DNA from 3 places in the Streptomyces sp. NPDC002788 genome. Region 3 is predicted to be linked to each of the others. Evidence: riboswitches for the same ligand, from Rfam matches in the RefSeq annotation. Region 3 holds a riboswitch; each other region holds the start of a gene.
The links. Region 3 has a riboswitch for cyclic di-AMP ahead of ACWD1U_RS03160 (M23 family metallopeptidase). Riboswitches for the same ligand answer to the same signal wherever they lie in the genome.

Region 1: linked by a shared signal. The riboswitch ahead of ACWD1U_RS06675 (M23 family metallopeptidase) and the one ahead of ACWD1U_RS03160 (M23 family metallopeptidase) in region 3 are both predicted to bind cyclic di-AMP.
Region 2: linked by a shared signal. The riboswitch ahead of ACWD1U_RS29480 (transglycosylase SLT domain-containing protein) and the one ahead of ACWD1U_RS03160 (M23 family metallopeptidase) in region 3 are both predicted to bind cyclic di-AMP.

The regions. Positions count from the first base shown of each region.
Region 1 covers NZ_JBSFVB010000003.1:17,225-27,599, forward strand. Annotated here, with positions in the region: gene ACWD1U_RS06665 (PrsW family intramembrane metalloprotease) at 1-325, shown strand, start outside; gene ACWD1U_RS06670 (aldo/keto reductase) at 405-1,349, opposite strand; gene ACWD1U_RS06675 (M23 family metallopeptidase) at 1,503-2,534, opposite strand; cyclic di-AMP (ydaO/yuaA leader) riboswitch at 2,546-2,702, opposite strand; tRNA gene ACWD1U_RS06680 (tRNA-Met) at 2,997-3,070, opposite strand; gene ACWD1U_RS06685 (dihydrofolate reductase family protein) at 3,195-4,325, opposite strand; gene ACWD1U_RS06690 (MarR family winged helix-turn-helix transcriptional regulator) at 4,403-4,918, shown strand; gene ACWD1U_RS06695 (GTP cyclohydrolase II) at 5,062-5,703, shown strand; gene ACWD1U_RS06700 (MarR family winged helix-turn-helix transcriptional regulator) at 5,822-6,337, shown strand; gene ACWD1U_RS06705 (ATP-binding SpoIIE family protein phosphatase) at 6,393-7,442, opposite strand; gene ACWD1U_RS06710 (ATP-binding protein) at 7,442-7,885, opposite strand; gene ACWD1U_RS06715 (STAS domain-containing protein) at 7,885-8,313, opposite strand; gene ACWD1U_RS06720 (STAS domain-containing protein) at 8,310-9,218, opposite strand; gene ACWD1U_RS06725 (PP2C family protein-serine/threonine phosphatase) at 9,328-10,375, opposite strand, start outside.
Region 2 covers NZ_JBSFVB010000018.1:114,280-124,654, reverse strand. Annotated here, with positions in the region: gene ACWD1U_RS29515 (tetratricopeptide repeat protein) at 1-279, opposite strand, end outside; gene ACWD1U_RS29510 (DUF6668 family protein) at 437-940, shown strand; gene ACWD1U_RS29505 (amidase family protein) at 994-2,193, shown strand; gene ACWD1U_RS29500 (flavodoxin family protein) at 2,278-2,865, shown strand; partial or broken gene ACWD1U_RS29495 (ATP-binding cassette domain-containing protein) at 2,934-3,309, opposite strand; gene ACWD1U_RS29490 (LolA family protein) at 3,351-4,577, opposite strand; gene ACWD1U_RS29485 (polyprenyl synthetase family protein) at 4,810-5,820, opposite strand; cyclic di-AMP (ydaO/yuaA leader) riboswitch at 6,332-6,501, shown strand; gene ACWD1U_RS29480 (transglycosylase SLT domain-containing protein) at 6,505-7,293, shown strand; gene ACWD1U_RS29475 (HAD family hydrolase) at 7,257-8,105, opposite strand; gene ACWD1U_RS29470 (GNAT family N-acetyltransferase) at 8,291-9,361, shown strand; gene ACWD1U_RS29465 (glycosyltransferase) at 9,382-10,375, shown strand, end outside.
Region 3 covers NZ_JBSFVB010000001.1:723,534-733,908, forward strand. Annotated here, with positions in the region: gene ACWD1U_RS03125 (VOC family protein) at 1-229, shown strand, start outside; gene ACWD1U_RS03130 (thymidine kinase) at 385-1,035, opposite strand; gene ACWD1U_RS03135 (alkaline phosphatase family protein) at 1,092-2,288, opposite strand; gene ACWD1U_RS03140 (DUF5998 family protein) at 2,288-2,875, opposite strand; gene ACWD1U_RS03145 (bifunctional acetate--CoA ligase family protein/GNAT family N-acetyltransferase) at 2,927-5,749, opposite strand; gene ACWD1U_RS03150 (HPr family phosphocarrier protein) at 5,927-6,208, shown strand; gene ACWD1U_RS03155 (GntR family transcriptional regulator) at 6,370-7,065, opposite strand; gene ACWD1U_RS03160 (M23 family metallopeptidase) at 7,251-8,018, opposite strand; cyclic di-AMP (ydaO/yuaA leader) riboswitch at 8,031-8,195, opposite strand; gene ACWD1U_RS03165 (M16 family metallopeptidase) at 8,399-9,787, opposite strand; gene ACWD1U_RS03170 (M16 family metallopeptidase) at 9,784-10,375, opposite strand, start outside.

The DNA.
Region 1 (10,375 bases), on a different contig from region 3:
GATAGCCCGCCAGTACGCACGCCGTCACGCGGGGAAGGCGGCGGCACGGGAGGTGGCCCGGTACGAGGCGTACGCGACGTCCCTCGCGTTCCTCCGGCACCGGGCCCGCCGCGGCCGCGCCGGGGCCGACTTCGCCGTACGGGAGCGCGAACTGCTCCACGCACTGTGGCGGCGCCGGGAGGCGGCCCGCCCCGCGCTGGACCACGCGGCGCGGATCACGGCCCCTCCGGTCCCGGTGACGGCCCCGCCCTGGCCGGTGTACGGGGTGTACGGGTACGGCCATCGGCCGACGCCGTACCCCGCGTACAACCCCTACCGGTCGTAGCCCCGAGAAGCCCGGCCCGTAAGCCCGACCCGAACAACGACCGGGACCCCGAGCCCCCAGACCTCAGGCCCTCATGCCCTCAGGCCGAAGCCGCCGTAAGACGCCCGACCTCTGCCTCCGTCAAGGTCAGCTCCCCGACCCCCACCAGCGCGGGCAACTGCTCCACCGTCCGCGCGGAGGCGATCGGCGCCGCCACGGTCGGCTGGGCGGCGAGCCAGGCCAGTGCCACCGTCGCCACGGGGACGTCATGCGCCTCGGCGATCTCGTCGAGCGCGCCGAGCACCCGCCGCCCCCGCTCGGTCTCCAGGTGCTTGGCCGCGCCCCCGGCCCGCACGCTCTCGACGGTCGTACCGGGCCGGTACTTGCCGGTGAGAAAGCCGGACGCGAGCGCGTAGTACGGAACGGCCGCGAGGCCGCTCCGCTCGGCGAGGTCCTGGAGTTCGCCCTCGTAGGTGTCGCGGGACACCAGGTTGTAGTGGGGTTGGAGGGCCACGTACCGGGCGAGCCCCTCACGGTCGGAGAACTCCAGGGACGCCCGCAGCCGCTCCGCGGAGATGTTGGAGGCGGCGATGTGGCGCACCTTGCCGGCCTTCACGAGTGCGTCGAGGGCACCGATGATCTCCTCGACCGGCACGTCGGGCTGGTCGAAGTGGGTGTAGTAGAGGTCGATGTAGTCGGTGCGCAGGCGCCGCAGGGAGGCGTCGGCGGCGGCCTCGATGTTCGCGGCGGACAGCCCCCGGAACTCGGGGTGCTGGCTGACCTTCGTGGCGACGACGACCTCGGAGCGGTTGCCGCGCGCTTCGAGCCACGTGCCGAGCAGGGTCTCGGACTCGCCGCCCCGGTTGCCGTCGGCCCAGGCCGAGTAGACGTCGGCGGTGTCGACGAAGTTGCCACCGGCGGCGGTGTACGCGTCGAGGACGGCGAAGGACTGCGCTTCGTCGGCGGTCCAGCCGAAGACGTTGCCGCCGAGGGCGAGCGGGAAGACCTCGAGGTCGGAAGAGCCGAGCTTGCGAAGAGACGTCATACCGTGCGTCAACGAACGTGAGGGAATGCCTCATTCCGCAGCGGACGCAAAGCTCCCGCAAACCCCTTTGGACACACCCGAGTACGGAAACCGGCGGCCCTGACGTCGGGGGGCGTCGTCAGGGCCGCCGGTGCTCCGACGGGCGGTGTCCGCTTACGGGTTCAGGCCCTTGCCCTGCAGCCACGCCCTCGGGTCGATGCCGCTCGAGGATCCACCGGAGTGGACTTCGAGGTGGAGGTGGGCCCCGGTGACGTTGCCGGTGGCGCCCACGCGGCCGATGACGTCACCGGTGCTGACCTTCTGGCCGACGCTGACGCCGATGGACGACTGGTGCGCGTACCAGATCTCCGTGCCGTCATCGAGGGTGAGGACGGTCTTGTAGCCGTACGAGCCGTTCCAGCCGGCCTCGGTGATGGTGCCGCTGTGCACCGCCTTGATCGGCGTGCCGGTGGGAGCGGCGAAGTCGAGGCCGGTGTGGTAGCCGGAGGACCAGTAGGCGCCGGCCTGACCGAAGGACGAGGTGATGGTGTAGGAGGAGGTCGGCAGCGTGTACTGCTTGGCGAGGGCGGCGAGCCGCTCGGCCTCGGCCTTCTTCCTGGCCTCCTCCTCCGCCTTCTTCTTGGCTTCGGCGGCCTTGGCCTTGGCCTCCTTCTCCGCCTTGGCCACAGCTTCCTGGGCCGCCTTCTCGGCGGCGGCCGCGGCTTGCTGCGCGGCCTTGCTCTCCACCTGGTCCTGCTGGTGCTCGACCTGGGCCATGATCCGGGCGCGCAGCGCCTCGCCCGCGCCGTCGGCTCCCTGGTCGGTCTCCGCGGCGGCGGTGCCGAGGCTGCTGAGCGGGGTGGCGGAGCCTTGGGGGGTGTCGTCGTCCGAGATGAGGGAACCCACCGAGGGAAGGTCCGGGACGGAGATCGACACCGGCGGCTTGCCGGTCTGGGCGCTGGCCATACCGCCCGCGCCCACGGCGGCGATGACGCCGACGCCGAGGACGGTGGAGCTGCGGGCGAGTCCTCCGCCGCGCTGCTTGGTGACACGATGCCGGCCACGGACGGGGCGGATGGACTCCGCGGTGGGGTTCCACTCCTGGAACGGGCCCTCGTCGGTGCGCTGACGGCCGTAGCCGAACGTCTCGGTGTCGCGCTGGTCCGTCGCGAACGGGGCCTCGGGGGCAGGCCGGTTGGACGCCACGTGGGCGTACTCCTTTCCTTCCTTCTCGCCTACCGGGTTAGCTGACGGGTTCGGAGCAGGAAGGTCTCCTACGCGCGTATACCGACCGTGCTTCCACGGCGGCATCCGCTCGATTCACCCCAAGTGGTGGTTCCCCGGTTCCCTTTCGGGATTCGGCGCGTGCGCACGGAGCCGCCTTCTGTGACGGCTGGGACGACCGCGCTGCGTTATCGAACGTTAATAGACGGACGGTGGGTATTCCAGCGCTTCCGCTTGATCATTAACCTTTTTCGTGCGGACTTACCTGCCACGACCGTAGTAAATCGGGCGAGTTGACCGCCTCGCAAGTGACTCATGAGTTTTGATGGTTCGTCAGTTGTTATGCGGAGCGGGGCGATTCGCTCACTGGCCGTAACGACGCGTCCGGGCACGGGAATGCACCGAGGGCCGGAACCCTTTCGGATTCCGGCCCTCGGCCTTCAGTAGCGGGGACAGGATTTGAACCTGCGACCTCTGGGTTATGAGCCCAGCGAGCTACCGAGCTGCTCCACCCCGCGTCGTTGTGACTCCAGTGTACGCCATCCGCGGGACAGCTCGTGCACACCGGCTCCTCGGCCGCCCGGGTCGCCCGCGCGACGAGGTCTCCCACGCGGTGAACAGCCCGTCGGCGCCGGGGTCCGGTCAGTGCAGCAGGTGCCGGTTCGGCGCCTTGGCCCGCTCCTCCTGCTCCGGCAGGACGACGACCTCGGCTCCCCCGGCGGCCAGGACACCGCTGCCGTCGGCCCCGGCCACGAAGGTGTCCGGCTCACGCCAGGCCGTGACGACGCGTCGTACGCCCGCGTCGAGGATCAGCCGGGCGCAGGGTGCGGGACGGGAGGCGCGGCGGGCGCAGGGCTCCAGGCTGCTGTAGACGGTCGCGCCGGTGAGCCTCGGGTCGGCCGGGTCGAGCTTGGCCAGGGCCGCCTCCTCGGCGTGCACGACCGGATCGCCGCCCTCGCGGGAGTGGCCGCGGGCCAGTTCGGTGCCGTCGGCCGCGACCACCACCGCACCCACGCTGAACGCCGTGTCCGACGGCGGACACCGCTCCGCCAGTGCGCAGGCGACGGCCAGCCAGTGGTGGTCGGCGGCGACCGGGAGCGGTCCGGTGCCCGGGGCGGTCGGTTCGTAGCGCATGAGGACGACGTCCTCGATCCGCCGCGTCTCCAGCAGCCGGAGCCGGCCGGACTGGTAGCCGCCGGGTCCGAAGAGGCGGGGCGCCCCGGGGTCGCCCACGAACAGCGGGGCGAGGACCAGCTGGAGTTCGTCGGCGAGGCCCTGAGTGAGGAGCTGGGTGTGGATCAGGCCGCCGCCCTCGACCATGAGCCGCCGTACGCCCCGCACGTCGTGCAGGTGGGTGAGGAGCCGGCGCCAGTCGAGGTCGGGGCCGAGGGGGACGATGTCGGTGGCGAGGCCGAGGGCACGGGCGCGTTCGGCGCCCTCGTCGGTCGTGTAGAGGACCGTCTCGCCGCCGGTGTGCCAGAACCGGGCGTCCGGGTCGAGGTCGCCGGAGCCGCTGACGGTGACCTTGAGGGGGTACTCGGGCTTGCCGGCGGTCGTGCGGGCGGCGCGCCGCTCGGCGGAGTTGACCAGGAGCTGGGGGTTGTCGGCGCGGAGGGTGCCGGCGCCGACCAGGATCGCGTCGACGGACGCCCGGACCTCGTCGACCCGGTCGAAGTCGGCGGGGCCGGACAGGAGCAGGCGTTCGGGTCCGGTGTCGTCCAGGTAGCCGTCGAGGGAGACGGCGGCGGACAGCAGGACGTACGGGTGGGGCATCGACGCTCCGCGGCTGGTCGGGACGGCGGGACTGGGCAGGGCTTGGTTCAAGTTTGAAACAAACCTACACTGGCGGCATGACGACTCGCTGGCTCACCCTCGAGGAGCAACGCGCCTGGCGCGCGTACATCGCCGCCTCACTGCTCCTGGAGGACGCGATCGACCGGCAGCTCCAGCAGGACGCCGGCATGCCGCACCTGTACTACTCCATCCTGTCCGTCCTCTCCGAGTCTCCGGAACGGCGGCTGCGCATGACCGATCTCGCCGAGCGGCTGAAGATCACGCGCAGCCGGCTGACGTACGCGGTGACGCGACTGGAGAAGGACGGCATGCTGCGGCGCGAGGCCTGCCGGTATGACAAGCGGGGCAGTGTCGCGGCGCTGACCGACGAGGGGTTCGCCGTGCTGGAGCGGGCGGCACCGGGACATGTCGAAACCGTGCGGAGCTTCGTGTTCGACCGGCTCAGCGAGGAGCAGGTGGTGCAGCTGGAGGCGATCTCCGCTGCGATCGCTCAGGGACTCGAGGAGGACGGGGAGCGGCCGGCGTCGGACGACGTGCCGTGGCGGCGGAGGTCCTCGTCCGCCTGTTCGTGACGCGCGCCACAAGGCACCGCGTCCTCATTGCTTCAAATTTCAAGCAAGAGTAGGGTTCCGATCGTGGATCTGCTTCAAATCTGAAGCACATCTGAGAAGTACGGCTGTGCAGCCGAACAGGAAACGGAACCCGGAGGCCCCGCATGCCCGACACCCCCGCAGTCCTCGCCACCCCGCGCTCCCGCGTCCGGGTCCCGCTGCGCTTCCACGACGGCTACCAGGCCGACGCCGAGCTCGTCACCTTCCACGGCCTGGCCGACGGCCAGGAGCACGTGGCCGTCGTCCTGGGTGAGCCGGGCCCCGTCCCGCTGGTGCGGCTGCACTCCGAGTGCCTGACCGGGGACGTGTTCGGCTCGGCCCGCTGCGACTGCGGTCCGCAGCTGCGCGAGGCGGTCGAGCGCATCGCCGAGCGCGGCGGCGTACTCCTCTACCTCCGCCAGGAGGGCCGCGGCATCGGCCTCTACAACAAGCTCGACGCGTACGCCCTCCAGGACGAGGGCCTCGACACGTACGAGGCCAACGCGGCCCTGGGACTGCCCGAGGACGCCCGCGACTACACGGCGGCGGCCCAGATGCTGCGGGCCCTGGGCATCGGCGAACTGGACCTGCTCTCCAACAACCCCGACAAGGCGGGTCAGTTGCGGGAGCTGGGCGTCGGCGTCCGCGACCGCGTCCCCACCGGGGTCTTCACCACCGCGCACAACGTCCGCTACCTGCGCGCCAAGGTCCTCCAGACCCAGCACACGCTGCCGCTCGCCGCGCTGACGGAACTCAGCGCCGGCTGAGCCGCCCACGGTCCGGCCGGGTTCTGAACGGGGTTGCTTGCCTCTCGGCTCATCGGGTACCGCCTTTGAAAGAGGGCGACCTCCGCAGTACCCGGAGCTTATGGAAAGTGACCGTTCTGTGACCGATCTCGGTGGCCCCGGTGACCACCGGGCGAGAGGGCCGGGCGACGGCCCGGAGGCCGTCGCCTCGCAGATCGCCGATGCGGTGGACAGTCTTACGGCCCTGTGGTCGGTCGCCGCACAGGAGGCGTCTCTGCGCCTGTCCCCGCACCAGCTGCGGGCGTTGCGCACCGTGGAGGCGGCGCCCGGTCTCAACCTCACGGCTCTGGCGGACGGCCTGGACATCGGTCTCCCGACGGCCAGCCGCCTCTGCGACCGCCTGGCGGCGGCCGGCCTCCTGGAGCGGACCCCGCACCCGGACACCCGCCGCGAAGTCCAGCTCCGGCTCACCTCCCACGGCCACCACGTCCTGGGCGACGTCGCCGGCCGCCGCGCCCGGGCTCTCGCCACGGCCCTGGCGGCGATGGAACCGGCTGAACGGGCGGCACTCAGCAGGGGGTTGAGGGGGTTCCTGGCGGCGCAGGGCGCCGTGCCTCCCCGGGCCGACGGGAGCAACGGGCTGCCCGGACGGTAGCGGGAACGGGCGGTCGGGGCCCTCGCCGTCGGACTCCGAGGTCGTCCGGCGGTCGTCACGCACTCGACGATCCGCCGTTCAGCACCGCCACGCACGTGTCGTCCCGCACCGGCCGGGCCGCGCTGCCCGCGTCCCGCAGCACCACCGCGGCCGCCACCGCCGGGTCGCAGCTGAACAGGACGTCCTCGGGCGGGGTCCAGCGGCTGGGCAGGCCGTCGCTGTGCAGGACCAGCAGGCTGTCGTCGCGCCACGGCTCCCGCTGTGCGGGCAGGTCGGGGGCCTGCGCGCCCACGATGCCGGGGTGGGACAGCAGCGGCTTCCATGTGCCGTCGGTGCGCAGGCGGCCGCCGACGTTGCCGATCCCGGCGAAGTGCAACTGCCCTGAGGAGAGGTCGGCTTGGGCCACGGCGACGGCAGCGCCCCGGGTGGGGCGCAGGGACCGGCCCAGGCGCCGCAAAATCTCGGAGGGCGGCAGCTCGGCCAGGCCGGGCAGTTCGGTCACCGCCGCGGTGGAGGCCTCGGCGGCCTTCGCTCCGTGACCGAGCCCGTCGGCGAGCAGGAGGGTCAGGCGGTCGCCCGAGCGGACCCGGGCCCAGGCGTCGCCGGAGTACTCGGCCCGGCCGAGGGGGACGTTGACGCCGCCGGCGCGCGGGCCCGGCGGGGGCGGCTCTTTGTGGCGGAGGGCGGGCTCGTGGTCGATACGGGCCAGCACGACCGTGCCCCGGCCGGGGGCGCTGTGCAGGTCGAAGTCGTTCGCTATGCGCCGGCACGTACCGAGCCCGGCACCGAGGGAGGCGGCCACGGTCGTGGAGTAGCCGTCGCGCATCGCCGCCGCCACGTCCGGGATGCCGGGGCCGTGGTCGAGCGAGAGCAGCTGCACGCACGTCCGCCGGCCGCCGTCGTACTCCCGTTGCACGAGGTTGATGAGCACGTGCCCGCCGTCCGCGTGCCGCAGCAGATTGGTCGCCAGCTCCGTCGCCACGAGCGCGGCGGTCGCGGTGCGGTTCGAGGGCAGGCCGGCGCAGGCGCTGGCCTCCTCGGCCGCGACCCGGACGTCCCGCACCCGGGTCGAGTCGTCCACCGGCACGTCCCAGACCCTGCTCATCACGGCCCCGTCCGGGACGGCGGTACGACGGTGGCCCAGGCCGTGACGGTGACGGTGGTCCCCTCGCCGGGACGGCTGTCCACCTCGAAGTCCTGCACCAGCCGCTTGGCCCCGCTCATGCCGAGGCCGAGACCGCCGCCGCTGGTGTAGCCGTCGGTCATCGCCTGGTCCAGGTCGCGGATGCCCGGCCCGGTGTCGACGAAGGCCAGCCGCAGCCCCTGCGACTGCCCGGTGACCAGCGGGGTGATCTCCACATGGCCGCCCCCGCCGTGGACGAGGGTGTTTCGGGCCAGTTCGCTCGCCGCGGTGACGAGTTTGGTCTGCTGCACGAGCCCGAAGCCGAGCTCGGCGGCGGCCTGCCGGACCTGCTGCCGTACCCAGGCCAGATCGGCGTCCGAGCCGATCGGCAGGGTGGTCCGGGCGGCATGGCGGGAAGCCTGCATCAAGGACTCCCCTTCCCGTCGCGCGAGTCCGCGGTGAGCAGTTCCATCGCGCGTTCGACGTCCAGGGCCGTCCGCAGCCCCGGCAGGGTGAGCCCCAGCTCGACCAGGGTGATCGCCACCGCCGGGCGCATCCCGGCCAGCACCGTACGGGCCGCCAGCAGTTTCGCTCCGGCTGCGATCTCGGCGAGGACCCGCCCCAGGAAGGAGTCGACGATCTCCACGCCGGAGATGTCGATCACGACCCCGGTCACCCGGGAGTGCGCGATCCGGGCCGTGATGTCCTGCTGGAGCTGCTCGGCCATCCCGTCGTGCAACTCGCCCTGGAGGGTGACCAGCAGGACGTCGCCCAGCTGGAGAACCGGCACCGTGAAGGCGTGCCCGCCCACGGGCGCGGTCAGCGGGAGTCCGTCCCCCGCGGGCCCGTTCACCGCGCTCCCGCGTCCGCCGGGTCGGCCGCCCGCAGGGGCGCGATCTCGACGCCCTGCCGACTGAGCGCGTAGGCCAGCGCGTCCGCCAGGCTCGCGCGGGTGAGCACCGTGCCGAGGTCGATGCCCAGATGGACGATGGTCTGCGCGATCGCGGGCCGGATACCGGAGACGATGCACTCCGCGCCCATCAGCCGGGCTGCCACCACCGTCTTCATCAGGTGCTGGGCGACCAGCGAGTCGACCGTGGGCACGCCGGTGATGTCGAGGATGGCGTACCGGGCGCGCTCGGCGACGATCGCGTTCAGCAGGCTCTCCATGACCACCTGGCTGCGCGCGCTGTCCAGGGTGCCGATCAGCGGGACCGCGACCGTGCTGTCCCAGAGCTTGATCACCGGGGTGGCCACCTCGTGCAGCTGCTCGCGCTGCCGGGCGATCACCTCCTCGCCCGCGCTGACCGTCGTCTCCAGCACGACCAGGCGAAGGGTGCCCATGAGCACGGTCAGCGCCACGACGCACTCCTGCGCCTCGGGGGAGTGCGGGTCCGGGAACTCGGCGCGCAGCACCTCGGTCGCCGGTTCGCGCAGGGCGGCCACCTCGTGGGAGACGCCGTCCGGGTCGAGGCCCGTGCGGGCGCGGGAGGCGGCCATCCGCCCCAGCTGGTCGCGCACCGCCTCGAAGCCGGACGCCCGGATGTCGTCCAGCCGCCCGGAGGCCGCCACGGCCGCCAGCGCGGCGGCCACTGCCCGGCCGGCCTCAACCGCCTCGTCGCGTGACACCGTGAAGACCGTGCGGAACAGCGCGGTGTCCGCCCACCGTTGGGCGATCTGCTCACGGCGCCGTTCGAGGAAGGCGCTCACCCGGTGCGCGGCCGGCTCCTGTTCAGCGTTCTCATCCGACACCGACACTTGCATCGCTCCCTTGCACGGACCGGCCGAGGTCACGCCACGGCACCCCAGCCGTTACTTGCCGTATGACAAACATTAGTGCCGACGGGCGGCACCGCCAAACAACCGTCTACCGACGCCCCCGACCAGCGCCTTCCCTCACCCCCTGCCGTCCACGCCAGTCCAGACAGACCACGAGGGCGTCGTCGTCCGGGACGGACCTGCCGCGATGGCCGGTCAGTTCGCGCAGGATGGCCCGGGGCACCTCGGCGGCCGGAAGCAGCCGGGTCGACTGGATCGCCCGGGCCAGGGCGGTGTCGCCGTAGGTCTCTCCGCCCGGGGAGGCGACGTCGTACACCCCGTCGCTGACGAAGACCAGCCGGTCGCCTGGCTCGATGCCGAACTCCTGGGCGACGTAGTCGGTCTCCTCGAACATGCCGAGCGGCAGCTGGGCGTCGAAGGCGACCGGTTCGACCGCGCCCCGGCGCAGCCGCAGCAGCCGCGGGGACCCGGCGTCCACCGCCCGGGCTCGTCCGGTGGCCAGGTCGATGTCGAGCATCAGCACGGACAGGTAGCAGCGGCCCCGGTAGTGGGCGTACACCGCCTGGTCGGCCAGGGCCGCCTGGTCGTCGATGGCCAGACCGGCCCGGCGCGCGTTGCGCAGGGCGTTGATCGCCAGGTTCGTCAGCAGGGAGGCCTCGATGCCCTCGCCCATGCCGTTGGTGACGTAGAGGCTGAGCCGGTCGGCCGACGCGGACCAGTCGAAGCTGTCGCCGAAGATGGCGTACGCCGGTTCCAGCTGCGCGCCGAGTTCGTACTCGGGACGGGCGCAGGAGCGGCCGGGCAGCAGCTGCCACTGCATCTCGGCGGCCAGGGTGAGCCGGTCCCGTCGGCGGGCCTGGAGGTACAGGTCGGTGTCCCGCTCGGCCACGACCACTTCGTGCCCCAGCACCTGGGCGATCTCGGCCAGTTCGCCCAGGCAGTTCTCGGCGTGCTCGCCGCCCGGCAGGGTCACCGTCAGCACGCCGAGGCGGTCGCCGCGTACGGAAACGGGCAGGTGCGCGCGGACGAGATCACCCGAAGGGCCTTCCAGGTGCGGCTCCTGCGCGCCGAAGGCCCGGCCCGCCGGGCTGTTGTGCACCGGCACCGGCTCGAGGGTCTGCGGCAGCACGGACACC
Region 2 (10,375 bases), on a different contig from region 3:
GACGTAGCCGATGCGCTCGTCGTTGATCGTGGCGCGGACGGGATGCCCGGTGGCCAGGGCGATGTGGTGGAGACGGTTCAGGACGGCCCGCTGGATCTCCTCGCCGGGGGCCGCGAAGACCGGGACCCCGCCGACCGACGCGCCGTCGGACGCCCCGCCCGGGCCCGCCGCGGGGTCCGCACCGGCCCCGGGGACATGGACGTCGATCGGTGCCGCCGGGGTCGCCGCGCGTGCGACCTGCTTCTGTTCCCGCGTCTTCTCGCGGCTGAGTCGAAACATCGTCCCCTCACTCGGCGTCGTCCACCCACTGTCGAGTGTGTCCGCTCGCCCCCGTTTCTCACGTCACCACGGTGTCACAGGCTCGTCCCAAGGACCGCCGGCCCGCGCCGGTCGTCAGGTAGGGCATGAAGATCGGAGTACGAGGGAGGAGAGGGGCATGCAGACAGGCAGGCGACAGGGACCGGAGATCTGGCTCCGCGGCCCGGCGACCACCCCCGAGCCGGTGCCGCCGGAGCCCGCGCCCGACCGTGCCGCGGCACGGCGCTTCTCCTGGGTCGGCACGCACGGCGGCGCGGGCGTCTCCACGCTCGCCGTGGTCTACGGCGGTCATGACAGCGGCCGCTCCTGGCCCGGGGCGGGCGCCCCCCGGTCGGTGCTGCTGGTCGCCCGGACGCACGCGGCCGGTCTGGACAGGGCCGCCGGGGTGGTGGAGGTCTTCCGTCGCGGGCAGGCTCCGCCGGAACTCGACCTCGCCGCCGTCGTCCTCGTGGCGGACGCCCCGGGCCGGCTGCCGCGCCCGCTCGCCCAACGGGTCAGGTCCCTCGAGTCGGTCATCGACGTGTACCGCGTGCCGTGGGTGCCGTCCTGGCGGCTAGGTGAACCGGGCCGTCCGCCACGCGAGACGGAGGCCCTGGCCCGTCTGACCGGAGCTGCGCGCTGACGGCCGTTTCCCTGTCGGCCGGGGACATCGCGGCGCGCGTACGGGCCCGGGAGGTGCGCGCGGTCGACGTGGTCGCGGCGGCGCTGGAGCGAATCGAGCGGGCCGATCCGGAGCTGTGCGCGTTCATCGAGGTGTGGGGCGAGGAGGCGGTGCGGCGAGCGGGCGAGGTGGACGCGCGACTCGTCCGGCGTTCCGGGGCGTTCCCTCGTACGAGTGGACGCGTCGGCACCGGGCAGGTCCCCCGCACGAGCGAAGCCGACAGCTCCGGGGTGGGAGGGCCGCTGCCGCTGGCAGGCGTGCCGATCGCCGTGAAGGGGCGGCACGGGCTGCGTGCGGCGGGGCCGCTGCTCGCCGCCGGGTGTGTCGCCGTGGGGGCGACCTCCGTACCCGGGCCGGGAACGGCCTGGCAGACCTGGGGGCTCGGGGCCCGGGGTCGGACCGTCAATCCGTGGCGGGCCGACCGGACGCCCGGGGGTTCCTCGGCCGGGGCCGCGGTGGCGGTGGCGGCCGGTCTGGTGCCGCTGGCGACCGGCAGCGACGGGGCCGGGTCGGTGCGGATCCCGGCGGCCTGGTGCGGGGTCGTCGGGCTGAAGGCCACGGGCGGACGGCTGCCCTCCGCCGACCGTACGGGGCTTGCGGCCCCCGGTGTGCTCGCCCGCTCGGCATCGGACGCGGCGCTGTGGTGGCGCGCGGTGTCCCGGGAACCGTCGCCGGCGGAAGCGGCCCTCCCCGTCACCGCCGCATGGTCCCCCGACCTCGGTTTCGCCGGGCCCGAACCGGAGCCGGTCGCTCTCGCCCGGGCGGCGGTGGAACGGCTCCAGGCGGCCGGTGTCGTACGGCTCGTGCGGCCGCGGGTGCCGTTGCGGCTCATGGACCCCGGGCCCGCGTGGCTCGCGTTGCGCACGCCCGGTGCCGGCCGGGCGGGAACCGGTCCAGCACCCGGCCTGGACCTGTCCGTTGCCCACCGGGTCCGGGCGGAGAACGACCGGCGGCTGGCGGAGCTGTTCGCCGGTGCCGAGTTGCTGCTGACCCCGACGGCACCCACGGCACCGCACGGCCACGAGGGGCCCGGGGACCGCTACTCCACCTCGCTCACCTGGGCGTTCAACCTCAGCGGACATCCGGCGCTGAGCGTCCCCGCGGGGTTCGGCGGCGACGGCTGCCCGGCCGGGCTGCAACTGGTGGCGTCGCACGGGCGGGAGGCGTTGCTGCTGGCCGTGGCGCACGCGGCGGAGACGCGCGCCGCGAGTTGATGGACACCCCTGGCGGATTTACTTGCACGCGCATAAGCTGCATGCGCGTGTAATTGACATACGACGAGTTTCAGGGGGACCACCATGACCCGCCGCTTCCTTTTCGTCCTGGGCAGTGCCCGCGCCGAGGGCAACTCCGAACTGCTGGCCCGCAAGGCCGCCGAGCAACTGCCCGCAGACGTCGAACAGCAGTGGCTCGACCTCACCGCGCATCCGGTACCGGACTTCGAGGACCTGCGGCACGACAGCGACCACGTCCGCCCCACCGAGGGCAATGTGGCCCTGCTGCTCGACGCCACGCTCGCCGCGACCGACATCGTGATCGTCACGCCCCTGTACTGGTACTCGGTCTCCGCGCACACCAAGCGCTACCTGGACTACTGGTCGGGCTGGCTGCGCACGCCCGGACTCGACTTCAAGGCGACCCTGGCCGGACGCACGCTGTGGGGTGTCACCGCCCTCGCGCACCGGGAGGAGGTCGTCGCCGACCCGCTGGTCGGGACACTCCACAACTCGGCCGCGTACATGGGGATGCGCTTCGGCGGGGTGCTGCTCGGCAACGGCAGCAAGCCCGGTGACGTGCTGAACGACACCGAGGCGCTGACCAGGGCGAAGACGTTCTTCGCGCAGGAGGCACCGCTCGCCCGGTTCCTGTACGAGCAGGACGCCTAAGGGGTCCATGCACTATGCCCGCCCGGGTCGCGTGGTCCGGCGCCTTGCGATGCACGGCACCAGACCACGCGACCTGATCGGACGCTCATAGTGCATGGACCCCTAGACCGTGACGTCCTGAGGGCACCGGCGTGCGGCAGCACGGACCGGGTGACCCGGGGCATCGGCTGCCCGAGGACCCGGGCCGTGCCGGAGGTGGGCTCGATGAGGCCCATCAGCATGCGGATCGTGGTGGTCTTGCCGGCGCCGTCGGGGCCAAGGAAGCCGAAGACGCTGCCCGCCAGGACGGTCAGGTCGACCGTCGACGGCGAGCTGTCCGCCGCGGTAGCGCTTGGTGAGCGCGCGGGTGGCGAAGACCGGTGCCCCGGCCGCGGCGCCCGCGCCGCTCTCCCCCGGGCCGGGCGCCGACCCGGTCTCCGGCTCCGCGGCGGGCGGTTCGGCCACCGGCTTCCTCGTTCTCTCCGCGTCCCGCACGGGTACGGGACCTACTTCCCGGCGTCGGCCGCCTTCACGAGCGCGTCCTTGGTGACCGCGCCCACGTAGACCTTGCCGTCGTCGGTGATGAGGGCGTTGATCAGGCGGGTCGAGAAGACCGTGCCGGAGCCGAACTTGCCGGTGACCTTGTCACCGAGCGAGTCCATGAAGCCGCCGAGGTCGCCTCCGGCCTTGCCGGAGGGCACGCCCTTGCCGCCGGTGTCGAAGGTTGCTATGGCGTTCCAGCCCTCGCCGATGGTCTTCATGCCGTCGAGGCCCTCGCCGAGGCGCTCCTCGCCCTTCGGGGCGTGCTTGCGTGCCTCGCCCTTGTCGGAGGTCTTGCCGGGCGCCTCGCGGGACGCCTTCTCCTCGGTGACCTTCGCACCCTTGGGCGGGGTGAAGTCGAAGGTCGAGGCGGCCGGCTCGGCGAAGCTGACCTTGGTGAAGCCCGCGTCGACGACGGCCGAGCCGCCGCCCGCCGGAGTCAGGGTGAACTTCAGCGGCATGCCGGTCTTCGCGTCCACCGCCACGGTGACCGCGCCGACCGTCGAACCGGACTGCTTCGGCTTGATGACGAGCTTGTAGGCGTCCCGGTCGGCGACCCGGGCGGTGCCGTCCACGGTCACGGAGGTCGTGCCGTCGACGGCCTTGAGGGCCTCCTCCGCGAAGTCCTTCGGCATGGCAGGAGGCTGGGCCCTGTCGCGCTTCGGGCTCTCGGAGACGGTGCCGTGGTAGACCTCGTTGGACTTGCTGTCGTAGCCCCAGACGTCCTTGCCGTTGTGGATGACGCTGTACTCGGCGGCGTTCTCCAGCAGCGACAGCTTCTGCCGGTCCGGGCCGTCGGCGGCGACGCGCAAGGTGTGCGTGCCGGAGGCCAGTTCCGTGAGCTTGGCCGTCGGGTCGGCGGACGAGCCGCCCTCACCCCGGCCCGCGGCGCCGGACATCAGGCCGGACTCCAGGCCGCCGAGGTTCGGCAGACCGAGGTCGGTGCTGATCTTCACCGTGCCGGACAGCTGCTCGACGTCCGACTTCGCGATCTTCTCGATGAGCTGCTGTGCGGTGATCTTCGGGAGGTCGGGGTCGCCGGAGTCGGCCAGTGCGGGGACCAGGCCGATCGTCGCGGCCGCCACCCCCATGACCGTGACCGGGACGATGTACCGCGCGGCTTTGCGCCGCCCGGAGCGCTGCTCGTCGCCCTCCCCGCCGGTCGTGCTGTCGTCGGATGCGTACGGTGCCATGTGTGCCCTACCTCCGTGGTCGGCGGCGGCTGTCCGTGTCGTCCACGCACTCGTCCCTGAGCCGCCATTCTCACCCGAACAGGTGAGGAGTGGTGTTTTCCGTGGTTTCCATCTGACCAAATCGGCCAGGGAGATACGTCAGACCCCGGACTCAACTCCGCGTACTGCTGGGGTATGACACGGAGGGGCGGCTTCTCCCCCGACCCGTAGGGGTCGTGCGGGCAGGACGTGCTCAGCCGGCCCGGTGCACCACCGCGTCACACAGCTCCAGCAGCGCCGTCCTGGCGGCGCACTCCGGCAGGGGCGCCAGCGCCGAGCGGGCGTCCTGGGCGTAGCGGACGGTGTCCCGCCGGGCCTGCTCCAGCGCCGGGTGGGCCCGCAGCAGGCGCAGGGCCTCGGCGTGCCGGGCGTCGTCGGTGAGGTCGGAGTCCAGCAGCTCGCACAGGGCGACGTCCTCGGCGAGGCCGAGCCGGGCCGCCCGCTCGCGCAGCCGCAGCACCGGCAGCGTGGGGATGCCCTCGCGCAGGTCGGTGCCGGGGGTCTTGCCGGACTCGTGGGAGTCGGAGGCGATGTCCAGGACGTCGTCCGCGAGCTGGAAGGCGACGCCGAGCCGCTCGCCGTACTGGGTCAGCACGTCCACGACCGTGTCGTCGGCGCCGGACATCATCGCGCCGAACCGGCACGACACGGCGACCAGCGAGCCGGTCTTGCCGCCCAGCACGTCCAGGTAGTGCTCGACGGGGTCGCGGCCGTCCTGCGGCCCGGCCGTCTCCAGGATCTGACCGGTCACCAGTCGCTCGAACGCCTCCGCCTGCACCCGCACGGCCTCCGGGCCGAGGTCGGCCAGGATGTGCGAGGCGCGGGCGAAGAGGAAGTCGCCGGTGAGGACCGCGACGGAGTTGCCCCAGCGGGCGTTCGCGCTCGCGACGCCGCGGCGCACGGCGGCCTCGTCCATCACGTCGTCGTGGTACAGCGTGGCGAGGTGGGTCAGCTCCACGACGACGGCAGAGGGCACGATCCCGGGGGCGTGCCGGTCACCGAACTGGGCGGAGAGCATCACGAGCAGCGGCCGGAACCGCTTGCCGCCGGCCCGCACCAGATGCTGGGCGGCCTCCGTGATGAAGGGCACCTCACTCTTGGTGGCCTCGAGCAAGCCTTCCTCGACAGCCGTCAGTCCGGCCTGGACATCGGCTTCCAGAGCCTGGTCCCGCACGCTCAGCCCGAACGGCCCGACGTCGGTCACGAGGGGTCTCCTGTCTGCTGGTGTCTGCCGGATGATTACGCGGATTGTCGATAGGTCGCTGCCCTCACTCGAGTCAGCGTATCCGGTCACGTTTCGATCACTGTCAGCGCCCGTGGTTACAGGCCGGGTGGTATCCGATCAGGAGCGCCATGTTTTCGATCAGCTCATAAGAGCAGACATTTATCGACTTACCAGGAAGTAACGGACTATGCACGATTTGCCTTGATGGATAAGCGAATTCCTATAGGCGGACATTGCCCCAGAGATTCGTGATCAGTGAGTTGAATCACGCCCGACGTTTCGCACGCCACCCCGGCATCCGCCCGTACCCCCTTCCCGCCCATGCGAGTTGAGCCTTCCCTTCCGCAAAGGATCAAGCGGCCCATTCCCCCCGACCAAGGTCAACAAGCGTCATATGTGACTTCGGTGCTTGTTCCCGACATGTGCTCTCGCATACGTTCCCGCCCTGTCCGGCGGACGCCGAATCCTGCCACCGCCCGGACACCCCACATCAACCGACTCACTCACGCAGGGCAGGAGCGGGGGACCCAGGTAAGTCGCCGGTCCGCACAGCGGCACGGCTCGGGGTGAAGCCGCGCACGGCATACAGCGCCGTACGCGGCCGGGCACCTCCCGGCCCGAACCCGACAGCTCACCTCGCAGGCGCCGGAGAGGAACATCGCCATGCCCGGACGAGGTAAGCACCGTCACCCCAGAAGGAACCCGCTCACCCGTGGTGTCGTCGCCGTCGGCACCGGCGGAGCGGCACTGACCCTCCCGCTCCTCGGTGCGACGCACGCGAGCGCCGTCGAGCCCCAGAGCGCGCCCGCCACCGTCGCACAGTCCGTGCCGCAGGCGGCCCAGCCCGCCAAGTCCCTCACGTACACCGTGGCCAAGGGCGACTCGCTCTACGGCATCGCGGACAAGTACGACGTATCGGGCGGCTGGAAGCAGCTCTACAAGGACAACCGCGCCGCCGTCGGCGACAACCCGAAGCTGATCCACCCGGGCCTCGAGCTGAAGGTGAAGACGACGAAGGCGGCCGTCACGGAGAAGAAGGCGACCAAGTCGAAGTCGTCCGCCCCCGCCAAGCCGGCCGCGAAGCCCGCCGGGGGCGTCACCCAGGCCACCCCCGCCTCCGCCAAGACCTACGCCGACAACCTCGACGGCTGGATCCGCGAGTCGCTGGACATCATGGCGCGGAACGGGATCCCGGGGTCGTACGACGGCATCTACCGCAACATCATGCGCGAGTCGTCCGGCAACCCCCTGGCGATCAACAACTGGGACTCCAACGCCGCCAAGGGCACCCCGTCCAAGGGTCTGCTCCAGGTCATCGACCCGACCTTCGCCGCGTACCACGTGCCCGGCACCCCCTTCGACCCGTACGACCCGGTCGCCAACATCACGGCGGCCTGCAACTACGCGGCCGACCGCTACGGCTCGATCGACAACGTCAACGGCCCGTACTGAGCCGCCCCGTCCAGCAGTCGCTCGAGGACGACGGCGATGCCGTCGTCCTCGTTCGACAGGGTGACCTCGTCGGCCACGGCCTTGAGTTCGGGATGGGCGTTGGCCATCGCGACGGCGTGGGCGGCCCAGTCGAACATCGGGATGTCATTGGGCATGTCACCGAAGGCGATGGTGTCCGCCGGCCGCAGCCCCAGGTGCTCGGCGGCCAGCGCCAGGCCCGTCGCCTTGGTGACACCGCACGGCTGGAGTTCGACCGTGCCGGGACCGGACATCGTCACCGTGGCCAGCGAGCCGACCACCGAGCGGGCCGTCGCCGCCAACTCGTCGTCGGACAGGTAGGGGTGGCGCAGCAACACCTTGCTGATGGGCTCGCCCCACAGCTGGTCGCGCCGGTCGACGCGTACGGCGGGCAGGGTCGGGTGCGGCATGAGGTAGCCCGGTTCGATCAGCGTGAGCCCGTCGACCCCGTCCTGGTCGACCGCCGCGTACACCTGCCCCACCTCGGCCTCGATCTTGCCGAGGGCGGTCTCCGCCAGCTCCCGGTCCAAGGTGATGGACCACAGCAGCCGGTCCGCGCCGGCGTCGTACACCTGCGCGCCCTGACCGCACACCGCGAGTCCCGTGCACCGGAGGTCGTCCAGCAGCGGCCGCACTCTCGGTGCCGGCCGGCCCGTCACCACCAGGTGCTGGGCGCCGGCGCCCGCCACCCGCGCGAGCGCGGCGAGAGACCGGTCGGAGAGGGTGTCGTCGCCGCGCAGCAGCGTCCCGTCCAGGTCGGTGGCGATGAGTGAATATGCGAGGGGTGCGGCCATGATCAGAGAATACGGACAGCGCGCCCCGTCGTTTCACCGGCGGCCGACGCCGATTGCCCGGTTGAAGGCCTCTGCACCAGTTGGCAACAACATGCTCCGCTACCTACCCGTCGGGCCGTCTCGGGCGGTACCTTCCATGTGTCCAGGGGGGACTTGATCGGGGGGTCAGGTTGAGCAGTGGGCGCATTCGCGTGGCTGGGCCCGGTGAGCTCGGCGAGGGGGAAAGGGAGCGCTGGCGCGCACTGCGCGCCGCCTCGGCGGCACCGCGCAACCCTTTCATGGAACCGGAGTTCACCGAGGCCGTCGGCCGGGTGAGGCCGCGGGCCCGGGTCGCGGTGGTCTACGACGGACTGGAGCCGGTCGGCTTCCTGCCCCATGAGCGGGGCCCGTTGGGCCAGGGCCGGGCGATCGGGCTCGGCGTCTCGGACGCGCAGGGCGCGATCCTGCGGCCGGGCCTGGTGCTGGAGACCGGCGAACTGCTGCGTGCCTGCTCGGTGTCGAGCTTCGTCTTCGACAATCTGGAGGCCGGGCAGCGGCTGTTCGTCCGGTACGCGGCCGAGGAGCACGCCACGTTCGTCATCGACGTGCAGAAGGGCTACGAGACGTACGAGTCGGTGCTGCGCGCCCAGTCGCCGAAGTTCCTCAAGACGACGCTGGCCAAGGAACGCAGGCTGGGCCGGCAGGCCGGCGACCTGCGATTCGTGTTCGACGAACGCGACCCGGCCGCACTGCGCACGCTCATGGAGTGGAAGTCGGCGCAGTACCGCAGGACGGGTCGCCGGGACCGGTTCGCCCAGGAGTGGATCACCCGGCTCGTCGGGCAGCTGGCCAGGACCAGGGCACCGGAGTGCAGCGGCACGCTGTCCGTGCTGTACGCCGGCGAGCGGCCGGTCGCCGCGCACTTCGGGCTGCGCTCGGCCTCCGTCCTGGCCTGCTGGTTCCCGGCGTACGACCCGGAGTTCGCGAAGTTCTCGCCGGGTCTGGTGCTGCACCTGCGCATGGCCGAGGCAGCGGCCGCCGACGGCATCGGCATGCTCGATCTGGGGCGGGGCACCGCCGAGTACAAGGACGCGCTGAAGACGGGCGAACTGCCCGTGTACGAGGGCGCGGTGACGCGCCCGGGGGCGGGTGCGGCGCTGCACTGCCTGAGCCGCGAGCCGGCGCGCCGCGCACACAGTTTCGTCCGCAGCCGGCCGCGGCTCGCGTCGCTGGCCGCGCGGACCCTGAAGGGCGCGGCCCGGCTGCGCCGTACCTGACACGAGTGGGGGGAGGGCGCATGTCTCGATCGGCACGTGCGCAGGAGGAGATACGGCGGTTCCTGGACATCGGGGCGGTACAGGTCGCCGAGCTGGACCTCGACGGTGAGGAGGCGGTGCTCAGACCGGGTCCGGGGAGTCCGCCGGTGGCGCCCGGCGAGGTGTTCGTGCTGGTCAGGAGGGGCGGCCGGCCCGTGGGTACGCTGCTGGGGCGGGTACCAGAGGGGGCGGACGCGAAGGCCGTGCTGGCGAGTCGGGCGCGGGCGGAGTGTGCGCCGGCCCTCGCCGACGCACCCGACGCACCCGACGCACCCGACGCACCCGACGCACCCGACGCACCCGGTGAACTGCCGTACACGAGTGTCGTGGTGGCCACCCGGGAGCGGGCCGGGCAGCTGGCCCGGGCGCTGGACTCGCTGCTGGCGCAGGACCATCCGCGGTTCGAGATCGTCGTCGTCGACAACGCGCCCGTGACGAGCGAGACGCGGGAGCTGATCGAGCGGAAGTACGCCGAGCGCGTGCGCTACGTGTGCGAGCCGGTTCCGGGGCTCGCAGGCGCGCACAACGCGGGGCTGGCCGCCGTGCGCGGAGAGGTGGTCGCCTTCACGGACGACGACGTGGTCGCCGACCCGCGCTGGCTGACGGAGCTGACCGCGCCCTTCACCGCCGACGCCCGGCTCGGCTGCAGCACCGGCCTGATCCTGCCCGCGCGGCTCACCACCCCGGCCCAGGTGCTGCTGGAGAGCCACGGCGGGTTCGCGAAAGGCTTCACTCCAAGGACGTACGACCCGGCGGAACCGCCGGGCGACGAGCCGCTGTTCCCGTTCACGGCGGGGCGGTTCGGCTCCGGCGCCAACATGGCGTTCCGGACGGCGGTGCTGCGCGAGGTCGGCGGTTTCGACCCGGCCACCGGTGCCGGGACGGCCGCCCGGGGCGGCGACGACCTCTACGGCTTCGTCCGCGTCCTGGCCCAGGGCCACCGGCTGCGCTACACGCCCCACGCCCTGGTCTGGC
Region 3 (10,375 bases):
CGGCCGGCCGGTCGCCGGGATCCACGGACTGGGCCAGGCCCTGCCCCGCGACCGGGGCCCGCACTGGGTGACCTACTTCCAGGTCGCCGACGTCGACGACGCGCTGGACCACCTCGTCCACCTGGGCGGGCAGGTCCTCAAGCCGGTCCACGACACGGCACAGGGCCGGGTGGCGGCGGTGGCGGATCCGGAAGGGGCGCGGTTCGCGCTGCTGCAACGACCGAGTTGACGGTCCCCCGGGACAGTCGGTGAGGCGGTGGACGCTGGGGCTGTGGCGCTGCTGCTCGGCCTGCCGCACCGCTGTGGCGTGGGGCGCGCCGATCCTGCGTACGCCGGTCCGGGGAGCGGCCGAGCCCGCGCCCGGCCTGTCCGTCCGGCGGCTGGTCAGACGGACGACACCGGCAGCACGTCCGGGGACAGGGCCGCCGCGCGGGCCGTCGCCGCGGTCATGCGGCGGCGGTGGTGGCGGCGGCACAGGACCTCGTAGCCGACCTCGTCGGCGGAGCGGGTGACGTCGCCGACGACCACCTGGGCGCCCTCGACGACCATGACGCCGTCTATCGTGCGGGCGTTGTGCGTGGCACGGGCGCCGCACCAGCACAGGGCCTCGACCTGGAGCACCTCGACCCGGTCGGCCAGTTCCACCAGTCGTTGGGATCCGGGGAACAGCTTGGAGCGGAAGTCGGTCGTGATGCCGAAGGCGTAGACGTCCAGGCTCAGGTCGTCGACCACGCGCGCGAGTTGGTCGACCTGCTCCGGCGCGAGGAACTGCGCCTCGTCGGCGATCACATAGTCCGCGCGGCCGCCCTGCGAGAGGTGGTCGACGAGGTAGGCGTAGAGATCCTGCCCGTCCTCGACCTCCACCGCCTCCGTGACCAGACCGAGGCGCGAGGACAGCTTGCCCTCACCGGCGCGGTCGTCACGGGAGAAGATCATGCCCTGCAGGCCGCGCGCCGAGCGGTTGTGCTCGATCTGGAGAGCCAGCGTCGACTTCCCGCAGTCCATCGTTCCGGAGAAGAACACCAGCTCGGGCATGTCGAGTTGAGCACCTTTCGGCGGGAGAGGTCGGGCGGGAGGTCGGAAGCGGGACTTCAGGAGCGTACTTCGAGCAGGGGAACCAGCTGCTCGGCGGGGGTCATCGAACCGTGGTTGCCGACCATCGCCGACTCCTTCGGCTCCCGCTCGGAGGCGATGAGCAGGACGTCGTCGCGCGCGGCGGCGACCACGTCGCCGAGCCGGTCGTACACCCGTTCGTCGATCTGCGGGCCGAACCAGCCCGCCGCGATGGCCTCGTCGCGTGAGGCGACCCAGAACTGCTCACCCAGCACCTCGCGCCAGCACGTCAGGACATCGTTCGCGGCGCCGGGCACCGCGTAGACGTGCCGGGCGCGGCCCTCGCCGCCGAGCAGGGCGACGCCGGCGCTCAGCTCCCAGTCCTCGTCGAAGTCGATGCGGTGCTCCTCGTCGAAGGGCACGTCGATCATGCCGTGGTCGGCGGTGACGTAGAGCGCGCTGCGCGGGGGCAGTTGCTCGGCCAGGCGCTGGACCAGGCGGTCGGCGTACATGAGCTGGCCGCGCCAGGCGTCGGAGTCGACGCCGAAGCGGTGGCCGGCGCCGTCGACCTCGGCGAAGTACGTGTACACCAGGGAGCGGTCGCCCGCGGCCAGTTGCTCGGCGGCCAGGTCCATACGGTCCTCGCCGGTCAGCCGCCCGAGGAATGTTCCGCCGCTGAGCGCGACCCGGGTCAGCGGGGTGTTCTCGAAGGTCGGGGACGACACCTGCGCGGCGTGCACGCCCGCCGCGTGCGCCAGTTGGAAGACCGTCGGGTAAGGCTGCCAGGCGCCGGGCGGGGTCCACGGCTGCCAGCGCAACTGGTTCATCAGCTCGCCGGTGTCCGGGTTGCGCACGGTGTACCCGGGCAGGCCGTGCGCGCCGGGCGGCAGGCCGGTGCCGACGGAGGCGAGGGAGGTCGCCGTGGTCGCCGGGTAGCCGGCGGTGAGCGGGCGCCCGGTGCCGCCGCGCGAGGTGGCGAGCAGGGACGTCATGAAGGGCGCGTGCTCGGGATGCGCCTTGAGCTGCTCCCAGCCGAGGCCGTCGATCAGGAAGACGCAGTTCCGGTCGGCGGGGGCCAGCTCGGGGATCGTGGCGGTCATGCCCGGCACGTCCAGGCCGGCGGCCAGGGTCGGCAGGAGGTCGGCGAGCGATCCGCCGCCGTACTCGGGGACCGGTGCGGAGGCGACGGCGAGCGGTTCGGGATGGGGGTCCCAGGCCGTCTTGGGCTGCGCCATCAGCGGCCGGTGTCCGCGGTCGCCTCGGAGAGGGCCTGCGCGAAGGCGAGTGCCTGGCGCACGGTCTCCGGTCCGTCCCCGGCCTCGCTGACGCGCAGGCTGAGGTCGTCCGCCGTCGAGTTGCCGGTGTAGCCGTGGTCCGCCTCGCAATTGGGGTCGCCGCAGGCGGCGGGCTCCAGGTCGATGCGGGAGACAGCGCCCCAGCCGATGGTGAGGACCACCTCGCGGGGCAGCGTGCCCGGCTGGTACGACTCCGGGTTGGCGACCACGCGGCTGACCACGATCGACGAGATACGGCCGATCTTCACCGACTCCGTCGACGTCGTGGCGTAGGGCGTCGGGGAGGTGCTGTCGGCGGCCTGCTCGTCGGTGTGGCTGACGATGAAGCGGTTGTCGGTGAGGACGAGCACCGTCACATGCCGCCGCACCTCGTTCTGGTCGAACGTCGTCTCCTGGTGGACCAGGTACGACCGGATGGGCTCGCCGCCCACGGCGGCTTCCACCGCCTCGGCCACGAGGGCCGGGTAGTAGCCGCTGCGCTCGATCGCCGCCCGCAGCCCCTGGGTCGTCGTACTGGTCTTGGCCATGACGCCCATCCTACGGGGGTCCACTGACTGCGAGGCACCGCTCGGCCCCTGTCAGTACGCGGGGAGTGTCCGCGGGCCGAGGTCGTCGCGGGCGGGCGGCGGCGCGAGGCGGACGGAGGCGCCCAGGACGCTCAGGCCGTGCGAGGCGACGACCACCGGTTCCAGGGTGACCGCGACGACCTCGGGGTGGTCGTCCACCAGCCGGGACACCCGCAGCAGCAGCTCCTCCAGGGCGCGGGTGTCGGCCGGTGCGGAGCCGCGCCAGCCGAACAGCAGGGGCGCGGTGCGGATCGACCGCACCAGGGAGGTCGCCTCGCGGTCGGTCACCGGGATCAGCCGGTGCGCCGTGTCCCCGAGCAGCTGGGAGGCGGCCCCGGCGAGCCCGAAGGAGAGCACGGCGCCGGCCGCGGGATCGATGACGGCCCGGACGACGACGTCCACACCGCGCGGTGCCATGCGCTGCACGACGGGGCGCAGTTCCTCCGCCGCGCCGAACAGTTCGGTCAACTCGGCGTACGACCGGCGCAGTTGCTCCTCGTCGGCAAGGTCGAGGCGTACGCCGCCCAGGTCGGCGCGGTGCCTGAGGTGCGGTGCGGTGGCCTTGAGGGCCACGGGGTAGCCCAGGGTGCGGGCGGCCTCGACGGCGGCGTCGGGGGTCGGGGCCGGCAGGGCGCGGTGGACCTGGATGCCGTAGTGGCCGAGCAGGTCGCAGGTCTCCTCCGTGCCGAGCGTGAGTCCCTGCCCGCGCGCGAGGAGGCCTTCGATCAGGGCGGCGGCGCCCTTCTCGTCGATGTCGTCGTACTCGGGCACCTTGCCGGGGTCGGCGGCGTCGCGCCGCCACTGCGCGTAGGTGACGGCCTGGGCGAGGGCGCGGACGGCGCGCTCGGCTGCGGGGTAGGCGGGGATGAGGTGGGTGCCTTCGGGGGCCTCGGCAGCGGGAAGTCGCTGTTCGGCGGAGGCCGGGCGAGGGGCGCTGTGCGAAGGATGGTCCGCCCCGGCCTGAGGCGCCGTGCTCGCCGCCGCCGACAGGGCCTCCGCCAGGCCGCCGAGCTCCACGTGCACCACCAGGACCGGCTTGGCAGGAGCCGAGGCCGCCGCCGAGCGCAGTGCCTGCGCGAGGGCCTCGTCCGCGACCGACCGCTCCCCCACCGCCGGTATGGCGGTGACCACCACCGCGTCGCACCGGTCGTCGGCCAGCGCGCGCGACAGGGCCGCGTGGAAGTCCGCCGCCGACGCCGCTGTGGTCAGATCCTGCGGGAGGTGCGGCCGGAGGCCCTCCGCGAGGCACGCGTCGTACGTGAGCAGGCCGAGCGACTCGGAGTTGCCCAGGATCGCCACCCGGGGGCCGGCGGGCAGCGGCTGGCGGGCGAGGAGCAGGCCGGCGTCCACCAGCTCGGTGATGGTGTCGACCCGGATGACGCCGGCCTGCCGCAGCAGGGCCGAGACGGTCGCGTGCGGCAGCCGGGTCGCCCGTACGGCATGCCCCTGGGGGGCGGCGGCGTGCCGGGCGCCCTGGACGACGACCAGTGGCTTCGCGGCGGCGGTGCGGCGGGCGAGGCGGGTGAACTTGCGGGGGTTGCCGATGGACTCCAGGTACATGAGGACGACGTCGGTGTCCGGGTCCTCGTACCAGTACTGCAGGACGTCGTTGCCGGAGACGTCGGCCCGGTTGCCGGAGGAGACGAAGGTGGAGACGCCGCTCACGCCCGTGACGCCGCCGCCGCGCCGGTGCAGCCGGGACAGCAGGGCGATGCCGATGGCGCCGGACTGGGCGAACAGGCCGATCCGGCCCGGGCGGGGGACCTCGGGGGCGAGGGAGGCGTTGAGCCGCACCCGGGGGGAGGTGTTGATGACGCCGAAGGCGTTGGGGCCGATGATGCGCATGCCGTACGTGCGCGCGTGCCGTACGAGCGCACGCTGGCGTTCGCGCCCCTCGGGGCCGCTCTCGGCGTAGCCGGCGGAGACCACGACGAGCCCCTGCACACCGTGCTCGCCGCACTCGGTGACGACTTCGGTGATGTTTTCGGCCGGTACGGCGACGACCGCGAGGTCGACCGGGCCGTCGATGTCCCGCACCGAGCGGTGCGCGGGCACGCCGTCGAGTTCCTTCTGCTCCTCGCGGAGGGCCTTGTTCACGGCGTACAGCCGGCCGGTGAACCCGGCGTCGCGGATGTTGCCGAGGACACTGCGGCCCACGCCGCCCGAGGTGCGCCCGGCGCCGATGACGGCGACCGAGCCGGGCGCGAGCAGCCGCTGCACGGAGCGGGCCTCGGCGCGGTGTTCGCGCGCGTACTGCACGGCGAGGGAGCGGTCGGTGGGTTCCAGGTCGAACTCGAGACGGACGACGCCGTCCTCGAAGCTGCGTTTCTGGGTGTACCCGGCGTCCGTGAACACCTTGATCATTTTGTTGTTGGCGGGCAGTACCTCGGCGGCGAAGCGGCGGATGCCGCGCTCGCGGGCGACGGCTCCGATGTGTTCGAGCAGGGCGGAGGCGACCCCGCGGCCCTGGTGGGCGTCCTGGACCAGGAAGGCGACCTCGGCCTGGTCGGCCGGTGCGGACGCGGGCGTTCCGTCCGCGCCGATCCGGTCGTAGCGTACGGTGGCGATGAACTCGCCGCCGACCGTGGCCGCGAGTCCCACCCGGTCCACAAAGTCGTGGTGCGTGAAGCGGTGGACGTCCTTGGCGGACAGGCGAGGGTACGGCGCGAAGAAGCGGTAGTACTTCGACTCGTCGGAGACCTGCTCGTAGAAGCTGACGAGGCGATCGGCGTCATCGACGGTGATGGGCCGGATGCGCGCGGTGCCACCGTCGCGCAGCACCACGTCGGCCTCCCAGTGGGCGGGATACTCGTGCCGGTCCGGCGAGGTCTGCATGGGCCCCAGAGTACGGCTAGCGCCTGACAACGGCGCGAGGCAGTCTGTGGAGGGCGTCAGTCGGGTCGAGGCCGCGATCCGACGGCACCCCGGAGTGGAACGACAGGACCGCTCCGGGTGGGCTTCACGTATGGGAAACTGGTCTAGACAACCCTGAACACCGAAGGGCAGCAACACATGGCTGAGCGCCGCGTCAACGTCGGCTGGGCCGAGGGCCTCCACGCCCGCCCCGCCTCCATCTTCGTCCGAGCCGCCACGGCCGCAGGCGTCCCGGTGACGATCGCCAAGGCTGACGGCAACCCCGTCAACGCGGCCTCCATGCTGGCCGTTCTGGGCCTGGGCGCCCAGGGCGGCGAGGAGATCGTCCTCGCCTCCGACGCCGAGGGCGCGGACGCCGCCCTGGACCGACTGGCCAAGCTGGTCTCCGAGGGTCTCGAGGAACTGCCCGAGACCGTCTGAGTCCATTCGCGCCGGCTCCGGCGCACACGGGAGGGCTCGTCCGAATTCATCGGGCGAGCCCTTCGCCATTTCCTCGCCACGCGGCTAATTTCTCTCCCGCGAAATGACGACAGCAGAAATAGCCCCCCGCAATTTCCTGCTCTTTGTATACGGCTCTCGTGTTAATGCCGCAGACTCGACGTGTTTACGGCATGTTGCGAGTTCCTCACACGCTCGGTGCGCTCCCCGGCGGAGCCGAACCGCAGGCGGTGCGCGGCCGTCGCGCGCTCGGCGTGCAGCGCCGTGACCGCCCGCGCGCGCTCGCCGTCCCCGCGCGCCACCGCGTCCACGATCGCTCCGTGCTCGCTCCAGGACTCCACCGGGCTCGCCGGTGGATCGACGGCGTACATCCAGAGGATCTTGTGGCGGAGCTGCGTGAGCATCGAGGTCAGCGCGGGGCTGCCGGAGGCCTGTGCGAGCGTCTCGTGGAACCAGCCACCCAGGGAGCGCAGGTCGTCGCTGTTGCCCCGGCGGGCGCGCTCCTGACCCATCCGGACCAGACCGCGCAGGACCTTGAGATGGGCCTCGGTGCGGCGCTGGGCGGCCCGCGCGGCGCCGAGCGGCTCCAGCAGCATGCGCATCTCCAGCAGGTCGGACGCCTCCTGCTCGGTGGGTTCGGCCACGCACGCGCCCGCGTGCCGCCGGGTCACCACGAAGCCCTCGGCCTCCAGGGTGCGCAGGGCCTCCCGGACCGGTACGCGCGAGACGCCGTAGCGGCGTGCGAGGAGTTCCTCGGTGAGCCGGCTGCCGCGTGCGTGGACACCCGCGACGATGTCGTCCCGGATGGCCGTGCACACCGAGTGCGCGGGAATACGCATGACCGACCTCCGCTTAATCCCCGTGAAACGCCGACGAGTGACGCGTGTTCCGTGACTCTATTGCAATGAGCCCGAATTTCCGACGGCAGGCCGGAATCCAGGGATATTTTTTGGACAGCGGGCCGCCGGGAACCGAAAGGCCCCGGCTCGGGGAGCCGGGGCCTCGGGAACAGCGAAAGGTGCCGTCAGACGTCCACGCCGTGCGAGCGGAGGTAGGCGACGGGGTCCATGTCGGAGCCGTACTCAGGACTCGTGCGGGCCTCGAAGTGCAGATGCGGGCCGGTGACGTTGCCGGTCGCGCCGGACAGGCCGATCTGCTGACCCGGGGTGACCCGCTGGCCCACCGAGACGCCGATGGACGACAGGTGGCCGTACTGGGTGTACGTCCCGTCGTTCATCTTGATCACGACCTGGTTGCCGTAGGAACCGCCCCAGCCGGCCTCGACGACCGTGCCCATGCCGACCGCGTGGACGGAGGTGCCGGTGGCGGCGTGGAAGTCGATGCCGGTGTGGCTGCCGGAGGACCAGATGGCGCCGCCCGACTTGTAACCGGTGGAGACGTAGGAGCCCGGGATGGGGGACTGGAAGCTGTTGAGACGCTTGCGCTCGGCCTCGCGGGCGGCGCGCTCCTTGGCCTCGCGGGCCTTCTCGGCCGCCTCCTCGGCCCGCTTGCGGGCGGCCTCCTCGGCCTTCTTCTTGGCGGCGGCCTCCTCGGCCGCGTGCTGCTGCGCGACGGCCTGGGCGTCGATCTGCTGGGCCACGGTGTCGCCCATGGTGACGACCGGGGTGAGGCCGGTCTGCTCCGGGGCGGGCTCGGCGGCGAAGGCGGCCGGGGCGGCCACGGTGCCGAGGACGCCGGTGGTGGCGAGGGCCGCGACGCCCGCCGCGCGGGCCGTGCCGCGCTGGATCCGGCTGGGACGACGGTGCTTCCCGGTGGCGCGTGTGAACGCCATGTGGTGGCTGGTCCTTTCCTTCCCTCTCGCCTACCGGGTTAGCTGACGGGTTCGGAGCAGGAAGGTCTCCTACGGACCCCCTCGCGGTTCGCGCGGGCGTCCGATTCACCCCAGGGACTGCGTTGGGTCCCCGGCTCCCCTGGCTCGCGCCGTGCGGGGACTCGGCGATGACTGTCCGGTGCCGCGGGTGCGGCGCACTGCCTGACGAACAGCCCGGATGACGCTAAACGGGTCCACTTTCAATTCCCAAACGAATCCCGGCTTTTGTAGCGCATACCACAGGGCAGACAGGCAACCTCCGTATCAATTCGGGCATACAGGGGCCCTGGTGCCTTAGGAGACAACCAGGGCCCCTCCGTACGCGTGCCGCCCGCGTCTCGCTACTCGGCGGCGACGACCGTGACTTCGCCGATGTCCAGGGCCTCGACCGGGCCCTTGATCTGCGCCGCGTCACCCACGAGGACGGTCACCAGCCGGTCCACCGGGAAGGCGCTGACGGCCGCCGCGGTCGCCTCCACGGTGCCGGTCGCGGCGAGCTGCCGGTACAGCGTGGCCTGGTAGTCGTCGGGCAGGTGCTGCTCTACCTGGTCGGCCAGGGTGGACGCGACGGCAGCCGCCGTCTCGTACTTCAGAGGCGCCACGCCGACCAGGTTCTGCACGGCGACGTCCCGCTCGGCGTCGGTGAGGCCCTCGGCGGCGAGGGTACGCAGCACCGTCCAGAGGTCCTGCAGCGCGGGGCCGGTGTTGGGGGTGTCCACGGAACCGCTGATGGCGAGCATCGAGGCACCGGTGCCGTCCGGGGCGGACCTGAGGACCTGGGCGAACGAGCGCACCCCGTAGGTGTAGCCCTTCTCCTCGCGCAGGACGCGGTCCAGGCGGGAGGTGAGGGTGCCACCGAGGCAGTACGTGCCGAGCACCTGCGCGGGCCACACGCGGTCGTGCCGGTCCGGGCCGATGCGGCCGATCAGCAGCTGCGTCTGGACGGCGCCCGGGCGGTCCACGATGACGACCCTGCCCGTGTCGTCGGCGGTCACCGGCGGCACCGGGCGCGGCTCGGCCGAGGAGCCCGTCCAGGCGCCCAGCGTGTCGCCGAGCAGGGCATCGAGGTCGATGCCGGTGAGGTCGCCGACGACCACGGCGGTGGCCGTGGCGGGGCGGACGTGCTTCTCGTAGAAGCCGCGTACGGCCGCGGAGTCGATCGCGGCGACCGTCTCCTCGGTGCCCTGCCGTGGCCGCGACATGCGCGAGCTCGCCGGGAACAGCTCCTTGGAGAGCTCCTTGGCGGCGCGGCGCGAGGGGTTGGCCAGCTCGTGCGGGATCTCGTCGAGGCGGTTGCGGACCAGCCGCTCGATCTCGCTGTCCGCGAACGCGGGCGCCCTGAGAGCGTCGGCGAGCAGGCCGACTCCCTTGGAGAGCCGGGAGGCCGGCACCTCCAGGCTGATTCGGACGCCGGGGTGATCGGCGTGCGCGTCGAGGGTGGCGCCGGCGCGCTCCAGCTCGGCGGCGAACTCCTCGGCGGAGTGCTTGTCGGTGCCCTCGGAGAAGGCCCGGGCCATGATCGTGGCGACGCCGTCGAGGCCGGCCGGCTCGGCGTCCAGGGGCGCGTCCAGCAGCACCTCCACGGCGACGACCTGCTGGCCGGGGCGGTGGCAGCGCAGCAGTGTCAGTCCGTTGCCGAGCGTGCCGCGCTCGGGGGCCGGGAAGGCCCAGGGCCGGGCCTCGCCCGCCTGCGGCCGGGGGTGGAAGTCCATCGTGGTGAGCTCGGTCACTTGGCCGCCTCCTCGTTCTCGTCGCCGGCCGCGGCTGCGGTGTCCTCGGCATCGTCGGTCTCGTCGGCGACGGGCTCGTAGACGAGCACCGCGCGGTTGTCCGGGCGCAGACGGGCCTTGGCGACCTCCTGGACCTCCTCCGCCGTGACCTCCAGCACGCGCTGGACGGCCGTCAGGGCGAGCTGCGGGTCGCCGAACAGCACCGCGTACCGGCACAGTTCGTCGGCGCGGCCCGCGACCGTGCCGAGGCGGTCCAGCCACTCGCGCTCCAACTGGGCCTGGGCGCGCTCCATCTCCTCGGCGGTGGGGCCCTCCTCGGCGAACCGGGCGAGCTCCTCGTCGATGGCGGCCTCGATGACCGGCACCTCGACGTCACCGGACGTCTTCACGTCCAGCCAGCCCAGGGAGGGCGCCCCGGCGAGCCGCAGCAGGCCGAAGCCTGCCGCCACGGCCGTACGGTCGCGCCGTACCAGGCGGTTGTAGAGGCGGGAGGACTCGCCGCCGCCGAGGACGGTGAGGGCCAGGTCGGCCGCGTCGCACGCGCGCGTGCCGTCCTGCGGCAGCCGGTAGGCGGCCATCAGGGCGCGC